One region of the Actinoallomurus sp. CA-142502 genome, then DNA from elsewhere that is predicted to be linked to it. Evidence: predicted binding sites of a transcription regulator. Region 1 holds the regulator's gene; each other region holds the start of a gene.
What was found. Region 1 encodes LexA, which represses DNA repair genes until DNA is damaged. Its sites were predicted from a motif close to TCGAACANNTGTTCGA; they were not measured.
Positions count from the first base shown of each region.

Region 2: ACQEV1_RS23765 (DUF3072 domain-containing protein) is a predicted target of LexA. The motif match lies at 1,697-1,712, and genes of this name have one in related genera.
Region 3: ACQEV1_RS40925 (DUF6504 family protein) is a predicted target of LexA. The motif match lies at 1,829-1,844, and genes of this name have one in related genera.

Region 1 is NZ_JBNJMY010000001.1:8,503,922-8,507,191, reverse strand. Features, by position in the region: gene leuS (leucine--tRNA ligase) at 1-961, shown strand, start outside; gene lexA (transcriptional repressor LexA) at 1,066-1,764, opposite strand; gene ACQEV1_RS39685 (LysM peptidoglycan-binding domain-containing protein) at 1,963-2,346, shown strand; gene nrdR (transcriptional regulator NrdR) at 2,584-3,039, shown strand; gene ACQEV1_RS39675 (vitamin B12-dependent ribonucleotide reductase) at 3,113-3,270, shown strand, end outside.
Region 2 is NZ_JBNJMY010000001.1:4,981,071-4,984,340, reverse strand. Features, by position in the region: gene ACQEV1_RS23775 (SDR family NAD(P)-dependent oxidoreductase) at 1-118, shown strand, start outside; gene ACQEV1_RS23770 (fatty acid desaturase family protein) at 445-1,482, opposite strand; gene ACQEV1_RS23765 (DUF3072 domain-containing protein) at 1,726-1,923, shown strand; gene ACQEV1_RS23760 (TetR/AcrR family transcriptional regulator) at 1,951-2,568, opposite strand; gene ACQEV1_RS23755 (MFS transporter) at 2,677-3,270, shown strand, end outside.
Region 3 is NZ_JBNJMY010000001.1:8,769,502-8,772,771, reverse strand. Features, by position in the region: gene ACQEV1_RS40935 (alpha/beta hydrolase) at 1-296, opposite strand, end outside; gene ACQEV1_RS40930 (helix-turn-helix domain-containing protein) at 530-1,414, opposite strand; gene ACQEV1_RS40925 (DUF6504 family protein) at 1,957-2,232, shown strand; gene ACQEV1_RS40920 (GNAT family N-acetyltransferase) at 2,284-2,793, shown strand; gene ACQEV1_RS40915 (prevent-host-death protein) at 2,879-3,270, shown strand, end outside.

The DNA.
Region 1 (3,270 bases):
CACCTTCGTCGACTCCTCGTGGTACTTCGTGCGCTACTGCTCGCCGGGCTACACCGACGGCCCGTTCGACGTGGAGAAGGCGCGCCGGTGGATGCCGGTCGACCAGTACACCGGCGGTGTCGAGCACGCGATCCTGCACCTGCTGTACAGCCGGTTCTTCACCAAGGTGCTGTACGACATGGGCATGCTGGACTGCGTCGAGCCGTTCACCCGGCTGGTCAACCAGGGCCAGGTGATCCTCAACGGCTCCGCGATGTCCAAGACGACCGGCAACCTGGTCGACCTGGGCGAGCAGATCTCCGAGTACGGCGTCGACGCGGTACGCCTGACGATGATCTTCTCCGGGCCGCCGGAGGACGACATCGACTGGGCCGACGTGTCGCCGTCCGGCGCGGTGAAGTTCCTGGCTCGCGCGCACCGGGTCGCCGCCGACGTGACGTCGGCGCCGGGCACCGGGCCGGCCTCGGGCGACGTCGAGCTGCGCAAGGTGACCCACCGGACGATCGACGAGGTCACCCGGCTGGTCGAGGCGCACCGCTACAACGTCGCGGTGGCTCGCATGATGGAGCTGACCTCCGCCTCCCGGCGGGTGATCGACTCCGGGGCGGGCCCGGCCGATCCCGCCGTGCGCGAGGCGGCCGAGACGCTGGCGGTGATGCTGTCGCTGGTGGCGCCCTACACCGCGGAGGAGATGTGGGAGCGCCTGGGCCGGGACGGGTCCGTGGCCAAGGCCGGCTGGCCGGCCGCCGAGCCGGCGCTGCTGGTCCAGGAGTCGGTGACCTGCGTGGTCCAGGTGGCGGGCAAGGTCCGCGACCGGCTGGAGGTCTCCCCGGAGATCGGCGAGACGGAGCTGGAGCGGCTGGCGCTGGCCTCGGAGAAGATCCAGGCCGCCCTCGGCGACCGCGGCATCCGCAAGGTCGTCGTCCGCGCCCCCAAGATCGTCAACATCGTCCCGGCGTAACCCCGCCTCCCGGGCGGGACGAACACCCGCAAAGGCGACACGAAAAGCGGTGAGGGCACCCCACGAGGGGCGCCCTCACCGCGCACAGTCCAGAGACGCGTCGGTCACATCTTGCGCAGCACCGCGACGACCCGACCGAGGATCGTCGCGTCGTCGCCCGGGATCGGGTCGTACGCCGGGTTGTGCGGCATCAGCCAGACCTTGCCGTCGCGGCGCTTCAGCGTCTTGACGGTGGCCTCGCCGTCGATCATGGCGGCGACGATGTCGCCGTTCTCGGCCACCGGCTGCTGGCGGACGACCACCCAGTCGCCGTCGGCGATCGCGGCCTCGATCATCGAGTCACCGGTGACGTTGAGCAGGAAGTGCGTGCCCTCGCCCACGAGCTGCTTGGGCAGCGCGAAGACGTCCTCCACGGCCTCCTCGGCCAGGATCGGGCCACCGGCCGCGATACGGCCCACGAGAGGCACGTAGGCGGGCGCCGGGCGGGTCGCCGTCTCCTGCCCCGAGGTCGTCTCGTACGACTCCGGCTCGGTGGCCACGGCCGCCGAGCCGGGCATGCGGACCACGACGGCGCGCGGGCGGTTGGGGTCGCGCAGGAGGAAGCCCTTGCGCTGGAGCGCGCGCAGTTGGTGCGACACGCTGGAGGTGCTCGTCAGCCCGACCGACTCGCCGATCTCGCGCATCGACGGAGGGTAACCGCGGCGCTGGACGGAGTCGCGAATCACCTCCAGGACCTTGCGCTGGCGTGCCGTGAGCCCCGACTCGTCGCGGGGGCCGTCGGGCATTTCCCGAACCTTGCTCATATATGTCTCCGCTGGATGACTGCGCTCCGGTGACGCGCTGTCGCCGGTATTTCGTTCCTGTACACGGACGTTAGCGCCTTCCCGCTAAATGATCAAACACCTGTTCGAAGATGTCCTGGAAATTCGTCGGCTCTCGCGGTACAACTCGTACAGATGTTCGATCGAAATCTCTTTCGACTCGGCAGAGGGGAGATCGACATGAGCGAGCGAATCGATGGGCGCGTGAGCCTGGTCACTCCCGAGGGAGGGCTCATGGGCGAGCGTCGGGCTCATCCCGGCACACCTCTCCGGCTCACCCGGCGCGGCCGGGTCGTCGTGGTCTGCGCCGTGGCGCTGGCGCTCCTCGCCGGCTACTGGACGGGGGCGCGACACGGCGCCCGCGCCACGTCCGGCGGCGAGAGGGGGCCGGCGGTCGCGCGCGAGTCGGTGATCGTGGGGCCGCGCGACACGTTGTGGGGCATCGCCGTACGCGCCCGGCCGGAGGTCGACCCCCGCGTCACGGTCCAGCGCATGATCGACCTCAACGCCCTGTCCACCGCGGTCGTCAATCCGGGCCAGAAGATCTACATCCCCGCGCGCTGACGGGCTCGCCGCTCGCCGCGCCCTCGCGGGGCGGCGGCGCGACACGCCGACGCCGCCGTGACGGCGTCGGCGTCTTCGTGCTCATGTGGCGGACGAGGTTGCGGAGGCCCTCGTAGAGCCGTACGGTAGACCACTACATCTAGTACTTACATGGATGTAGTTCACCACAGGTTGTGGTCACGCAGTGAAGTCGCTGTAATCGAGGACGTAACGCCCGCCGGGGGGAGGGGATGGATCGTGCACTGCCCGTTCTGCCGTAACCCCGACAGCAGGGTGATCGACAGCCGCTCCACCGAAGACGGCGCGGCGATCCGGCGGCGCCGGTCGTGCCCCGAGTGCGGTCGCCGCTTCACGACCCAGGAGACCGTACTCCTGATGGTCGCCAAGCGCAGCGGCGTCACCGAGCCGTTCTCCCGCGACAAGATCATCGCTGGGGTGCGCCGGGCCTGTCAGGGGCGCCCGGTGACGGAGGACGCGCTGGCCAAGCTCGGGCAACGCGTCGAAGAGGCCATCCGGGCGACCGGAAACGCCGAGATGCGTTCGCATGACGTGGGGCTGGCCATCCTCGGGCCGCTGCGTGAGCTGGACGAGGTCGCGTACCTGCGATTCGCCTCCGTCTACCGGGGGTTCGAGTCGATCGACGACTTCGAGAAGGAAATCGAGACTCTTCGCGCGGCGGAACGCGGCCGGTAACACCGGCGCCCCATCGCGTGTTGTACGAGGTAATCCTTGAAATGGGCCGGTTCGGCCTGAGAAGGGGGAGGTCATGACGGAGACCGTGAGCGGCCAGACACGGCGCGGGAGGGGCGGCCGTAAGGGGTTGAAGATGCGCCGCATCTTCACCAAGCCCGGCATTCACCCGTACGACGAGGTCCGGTGGGAGCGCCGCGACGTCGTCATGACCAACTGGCGCGACGGCTCGGT
Region 2 (3,270 bases), 3.5 Mb from region 1:
GGTCGAGCGCGAGCGGGCCGAGGTGTACGTGCCGGGCTGGCTGGAGGCGCCCGCCCGGCTCAGGGGCGCGGCGCCCGGCGTCTTCCGGCGGCTCGCCGCCCTCCTCGGTGGCGTCTGACGGGTCCCGTCCGCGGATCCGGGCAGCGGACGCGCCTCAGTGTGAGATCGGGCCGGCGGGCGGCTCATCTGGTCTCCCGTTCCCCCGCTCCCTCGTGTGGGCCGCGCCGTCGGCGCGCGGAGCGGGGACCACGCCGGCGGCCGAACCGGAGGCCGCCGACGATGTCGATCAGGAGGATCAGCGCCCCGATGGCGAGGAGTTGGGAGAGCCCCCTGACCGTGACGCCGACGGTCCCCAGGACGATCGCCGGGAATCAGAGGACACCCATCGCGAACGCTCCCTCGTTGGGCGGACTCGCAAGCCATCCCACATGGTATCCCCCCTGGTCAGGCCGCCTTTGCGCCACCACCGACGGCGTGCAGGTGGCGGAGCGCCGTGACGTAGGACTCGATGGGCCCCTCCTCGGTGTACGGGAGGCCGACGAGGCGGCAGTGCTCGCGGACGAGCGGCTGCGCGCGCCTCAGGTGAGGGCGCGGCATGCTCGGGAACAGGTGGTGCTCGATCTGGTAGTTCAGGCCGCCGAGGAACCAGTCGGTCACCGCGCCCCCGCGGACGTTCCGCGAGGTGAGGACCTGCTTGCGCAGGTGGTCCCAGCGCTCCCCCGGTCCCGGCATCGGCATGCCCTTGTGGTTCGGGGCGAACGCGCAGCCGAGGTGGAGGCCGAGCAGCGCCTGGTGCGCGAGGACGAACGCGATCGCCGCGCCCGGCGACAGCACGGTGAACAGCAGCCCGAGGTAACCACCGAAGTGCGCGCACAGCAGCAGCGCCTCGACCCACGCCTGCCCGCGCCGGTCGCCGCGACGGCAGCGGCCCACGATGTACCGGACGCTGCTCACCTTGAGGTTGATGCCCTCCAGAAGCAGCAGGGGAACGAACAGCCGGCCCTGGTTGCGGGTGAACCAGCGGGTGAACGCGCCTCGGCGGCCGGCCGCCTGGTCCGTGGACCAGACGAGGACGCCCGGGCTGACGTCCGGGTCCTTGTCCTGGTGGTTGGGGTTGGCGTGGTGCCGGTTGTGCTTGTCGGTCCACCAGCCGTAGCTCAGCCCGAGCCCCAGGTTCCCGACGAGGAGGCCCAGCAGCCGGTTGGCCCGCCGCGTGGCCGCGATCTGCCCGTGCCCGGCGTCGTGCCCGATGAAGTACAGGCGTGTCGTGAACAAGGCCGCCGGCAGCACCAGCACGGCCTGCCACCACGAGACGCCGGTCAGCGCGACCGCGACCCAGACCGCGCCATAGGCGAGCAGGTCCAGCCCGATCAGCCACGCGTAGCGGCCTCGGCGGCGGTCCAGCAGCCCGTGGGCGCGGATCTGCTGGACCAGTGGCGCGAACCCGCTCCGGGCCACGGTGACGTCGGATGTCAGGGTCATCGATATCTCCTCGGTACGGCGCCGGGGCGCACCCGCCCCTCCGGGGTTCGGAGGCCGTGATCGGTTGACTGAAACCGTAGGAACGGCGGGCTCGGCGTCCCAGCCGGTCAGCACCCGTACCGGGGTGCGTGTACCACCGCTCCCATGGTGGTGCTGGCCCCACCCTCCTTCGAGGCGCCGAGAGGTTAGGGCCGCCGCGCAGGGGGGTAGGGGTTCGAACCTCAGTTCGAAGGAGTGATGACGATGAGCCACGGACCCGTGGAGAAGGATCCCGGCGACTGGGCCACCGGCGACGAGCCGATGACCGGTCCACAGGAGTCGTACCTGCGAACTCTCGCCCGCGAGGCGGGAGAGGAGGTGCCCGGAGGGCTGTCCAAGGCCGAGGCGTCGGAGCTGATCGACCGCCTCCAGGACCGCAGCGAACGTTTGCGCCAGGCCTGAGCGACCGCCGAGAGGAGACCTCCCCGGTCAGCGTCCCCAGGCGCGCAGGAGCGACGCGACGTGGGCTTCGAGCAGCGGCTCCGGCAGCGGCGCGGGCGTCGTGAGGATCCGCGTGACGACCGGGCCGGCGAGCTGAGCGGCGCTCAGGGCGGTCTCCGGCATGTCCGGCGCGCTCCGGCGGACGCGGTCGAGGACGCCGCGGGCGCTCTCGGTCAGCAGGTCGGCGCCGTGGACCAGCTCGCGTACGGCGGGATCGTGCTGCGCCTCGCCGACCAGCGCCCGGTAGGCGAGCCCCGGAGGCGAGGTGGTGAGGAACTCGGTCAGGGCGGTCAGGTAGGCGAGCAGGTCGCCGGCCGGGTCCGCGTGCGGCGGGACGACGAGTTCCTCACGGGCGTCGGTGAGGCACGCCTCCAGGAGGATCTCGGCCTTGGTGGACCACCACCGGTACACCGTCTGCCGCCCCACGCCGGCCCGCTCGGCGATGCCCTTCATCGTCATCGCCGCGTAGCCGACGTCGACCAGGAGGTCGTCGACGGCGTGGAGCACCGCCCGGCGGGCGCGCTCGCTCCGGGGCCGCCCCATCCGGGCGCCGGGCGCGGCCGGGTCGGTGTTGAGGACCACACCGCGAGTGTAGCGAGACACCATGTCTCGCTATGATACGTTGACTTACGAGTCACCGTGAGCCGTAAGTGGGAAACGCCGACCCGGCGCCGCGGCAACCCATCCCCCCGACCATCGGCGTGAGGTATCCCCATGTGCGCCGCCTGCGGCATCCCCACCCACATGCCCGAAGCCGGGACCGGCCGACCGGCCGTCATCCCACCCGAGCCGGACCTCGCGACCGGCTCCCCGGCGGGCGGCCGCGCCGTGCCGAGATTCGCGGCCCTGCGAAACCGCGACTGCCGCCCGTACCTGTTCGGCGCCGGCCTGGCGATGATGGCCGACAACATCGAGCACGTCATCACGTACTGGGTGCTGTGGCAGAAGTTCCACTCCCCCGCGCTGACCGGCTTCGAGGTCATCAGCCACTGGGTGCCCTTCCTGCTGCTGTCGGTCCTGTTCGGCTCCTGGGCCGACCGGTACGACTGCCGCCGTCTCATCCAGGGCGCGCAGGCGCTGTTCATGTTCGTCTCCATCGCCTGGGGCGTGCTCTTCCTCACCGGATCGCTGCGCGTGTGGGAGGCCTGCCTGCTGCTCGTGCTGCACGGGTGCGCGGGCTCGCTGTGGGCGCCCGCCGAACAGCTGATGCTGCACGACTTCGCCGGCCGCGACGAACTGCCCAGCGCGGTACGGCTCAACGCGACCTTCCGCAGCCTCGGCGTCCTGTTCGGCCCGGTCGTCGGCTCG
Region 3 (3,270 bases), 270 kb from region 1:
TCGACGTAGACGACGATGACGGGTGGCGCCTCCCCGTTGGCGAACAGCCGGTCGACCAGCTCGGGAAAGGTCGGCCGCCACGGCGCGCGGTTGTGCCACATGGGCAGCTGGCCGGTGTACCCCTGGATCACGTAGACGGACGGGTAACGCCGCTCCGGCTCCTCGTCGTACCCCGGCGGGACGTACACCTCCAGCGGGCGCTCGTGGGGATCGCCGAGAGGGTTGCCGCGCAGTGCGTCGCTGTCGATGACGTGCTCGTCGAGGCGTCCGGCGGGTGCGGCCGACCAGGGTGGCATCCGTGCTCCTTCGCTCGGGTACGCGTCCGACCGTATCCCGAGCCGGAGACGGCCGCGGGAGATCGACTCCCGCGGCCGCCCGGCGCAGTTACGTCAGTGCTCGCTCACGATTTCGAGGACGCTCACTTCGACGCAGTCCGCCCCCTGCGAGCTGCGGCTGCTCGTACGCCAGCCAATGTCCGCGAGATCGGGGTCGCAACCCATCCCCCAGCTCTCCTTTCGTGGTGAACCGATCATCCCCGTGGGTACGGGGACGTTTTCTTGAGCTCATCCGCGACCGCGGCGATGAAGTCGGTCGACTCGTCCGGCGGTAGCGCGGCGGCTCGTAGATGGTCGAACCAGGTGGTGTGGCGGCGGACGTCTCTGTCCTTCTCCAGGAAGATGTTCCCCGCGGGCGAATCGACGTACACGACGTCCAGATCCGTCGGGTCGGGGAAGCCGATGATGGTGAACGCGCCGCCGAGCCCGGGATGGGCGCCACGGGCGAACGGCAGCACTTGGATCGTGACACTGGGGAGCTCCTCGGCCTCGAGCAGCCGGGCGAGCTGGGCGCGCATGACCGGGACGCCGCCGATCGGGCGGCGCAGCACCGCCTCGTCGAGCACGGCCCAGACCTCCAGGCTTCCGTCGTCGGCGAGCATGGCCTGCCGTCGCTGGCGCAGGGAGATCATGCGGTCGATGTTGGCGGTGCTCTCGGTGGGCCGGCCGACCTTTATCAGCGCGCGGGCGTACTCCTCGGTCTGCATGAGCCCGGGGATGAGATGGGTCTGGAACGTGCGGAGCGAGGCCGCCGACGCCTCCAGCCCGACGTAGGTGTCCAGTCCCGCGGACAGCACCGATTCGTACTCGGTCCACCAGCCTCGCTGCTGGGCGTCCTTGGCGAGGGTGAGCAGCTGTTCGCGCTGGGCCTCGTCGCCGACCTTGTACAGGTCGAGCATGTCGCGCACGTCCCGGATCCGGGCGACGGACTTGCCGGTCTCGATGCGGCTGACCCGCGACATCGAGCACTCGAGGTGTTTGGCGACGTCCTCGATCATGAGGTTGGAGGCCTCACGCAGCCTGCGGAGTTCCATCCCGAGGCGGCGTCGGCGGACGGTTGGGCTTTGCGCGTCGGACATCGAGCACCTCCAGAGCGACCGTCCGGGACGGAGGGGTTGAGCGGGGGCGGTGGACGGAACGAGGGGCCGCGGTGGGCGGTGGCGGCGGATGACGGATCAACTGCCTGGAGTCGCTGATCGCTGCGGAAGCGTGCGCGGGATCGGATCGAGGGGGACGGAGTTTTTGCCCGATACTACCGCTCTGCCTCATTTAAGCGGATTGTCGTGAAAATAAGCGTTACGCGCTGTTGTCGTACGAGTACCTCTTGCCACGACATCGCACTTTACCTGTTCAATGGTATGTCGCTCATCCTTTTGTCGGGTAAGGGAGCCCCGAAAGGGTGATCTGACGGCGGGAGGCGCCGGATCCGCACGGCGCGTCGCGGCCGGATCACCGATCGGTGCCGGGCGCCGCCCTCTTCCCAAAACGTTGAGCCGAACGTATGTTCGATGACGCCTGTCTTCCCCCGGGCACTTTCGGCGGCTTTTTGACCGGGAAGGTGGGCGGTCCGCGTGACCGGAGTCAGCGATCGGCGTCGACGCGACGCGTGGACGGTGTCCGGATGAGCCGGGCGTACGGCGACCCGGTCGAGGTCTGGCGGACCGACGGCCGGCCGTCGCGGTTCGTCTGGCACGGCCGTCTCTACACCGTGCTGCGCGTCCTGGACCACTGGGTGACCACCCGCGACTGGTGGCGCGACCGCAACCCGGAGTCCGAGGAGTCGACCGCCCGGGAGTTCTGGCAGGTGGAGGCCACCCCGGACCATGAGATCGGCGTGTACGAACTCCGCTACGACGAGGCGAGCGACACCTGGATGCTCTCCCGCGCCTGGGACTGATCGCCCGTTAGAGTTCGCCAGTTCCGATGTCGAGGCAGAACGGGAGAGCCCATGAGCCGGGTGGTGTTGCGGCCGGTCGAGGAGAAGGACATCGACGTCTTCGAGGCCGAGTTCGCCGGCCCCGAGGGGACCGGCGTCCACCAGTGGTTCGGGTACCGCAGCCCCCTCGACCTGCGGCGCCGGTTCGCCGAGACCGGCCTGCTCGCGCCGGACGGCGGAACCCTCACGGTCCGCGAGGACGACACCGTCGCGGGCCGGGTCGAGTGGTTCAGGAGCCTGTGGGGCCGCCCGGAGACGTCGTGGTGCTGGACCGTCGCGATCGGCCTGCGGCCGAGCTGCCAGGGCCGGGGTCTCGGCACCGAGGCGCAACGGCTCCTGGTGACCTACCTGTTCGACCACACCCGTGCCCAGCGGATCCAGGCCTTCACCGACAGCGGCAACGTCGCCGAACAGCGAGCGCTGGAGAAGGCGGGCTTCGAACGGGAGGGCGTCCTCCGCCAGGCCCAGTGGCGAGCCGGCGGCTGGCACGACCAGATCCTCTACTCGACGCTACGCCCGTAACCGGAGGCGTGCTAAGTACGTGCCGTACTTGATGTACTTGACGCCGGATGCCACTCTGAAGGCCCGCTCCGACGGAGGTATGCCCATGGGCGCCGTTCACTTCGACAGCTATACGGATGCCCGTGCGCATCTGAAGGCGCTCCTGGACGCGGCTGAGAGAGGCCTGGTGGCCACGGTGCGCCGCGAGTCCGCCACGACCGCCATCGTGGACGTCGAGCGGCTGCGCCACTACCTCGCGACGGTCACTCCGTCTCACGCGCAGGTGGTCCCCGAATCCGGCGGCTGGTCCCTCTTCATCCCGGGACTGCCCGTCGCCGCGGACGGCGCCACCTTCGACGAGGCCGTCGCCGAGATGATCGAAGCGCTGCGTGAGTACGCGGAGGACTGGCAGGACCACCTGCTCGACGCTCCGAGCCACCGTGAGAACTGGGGCCTTGTCCAGCTGATCAGCCTCAGTGATGACGCACAGTTGCGCGA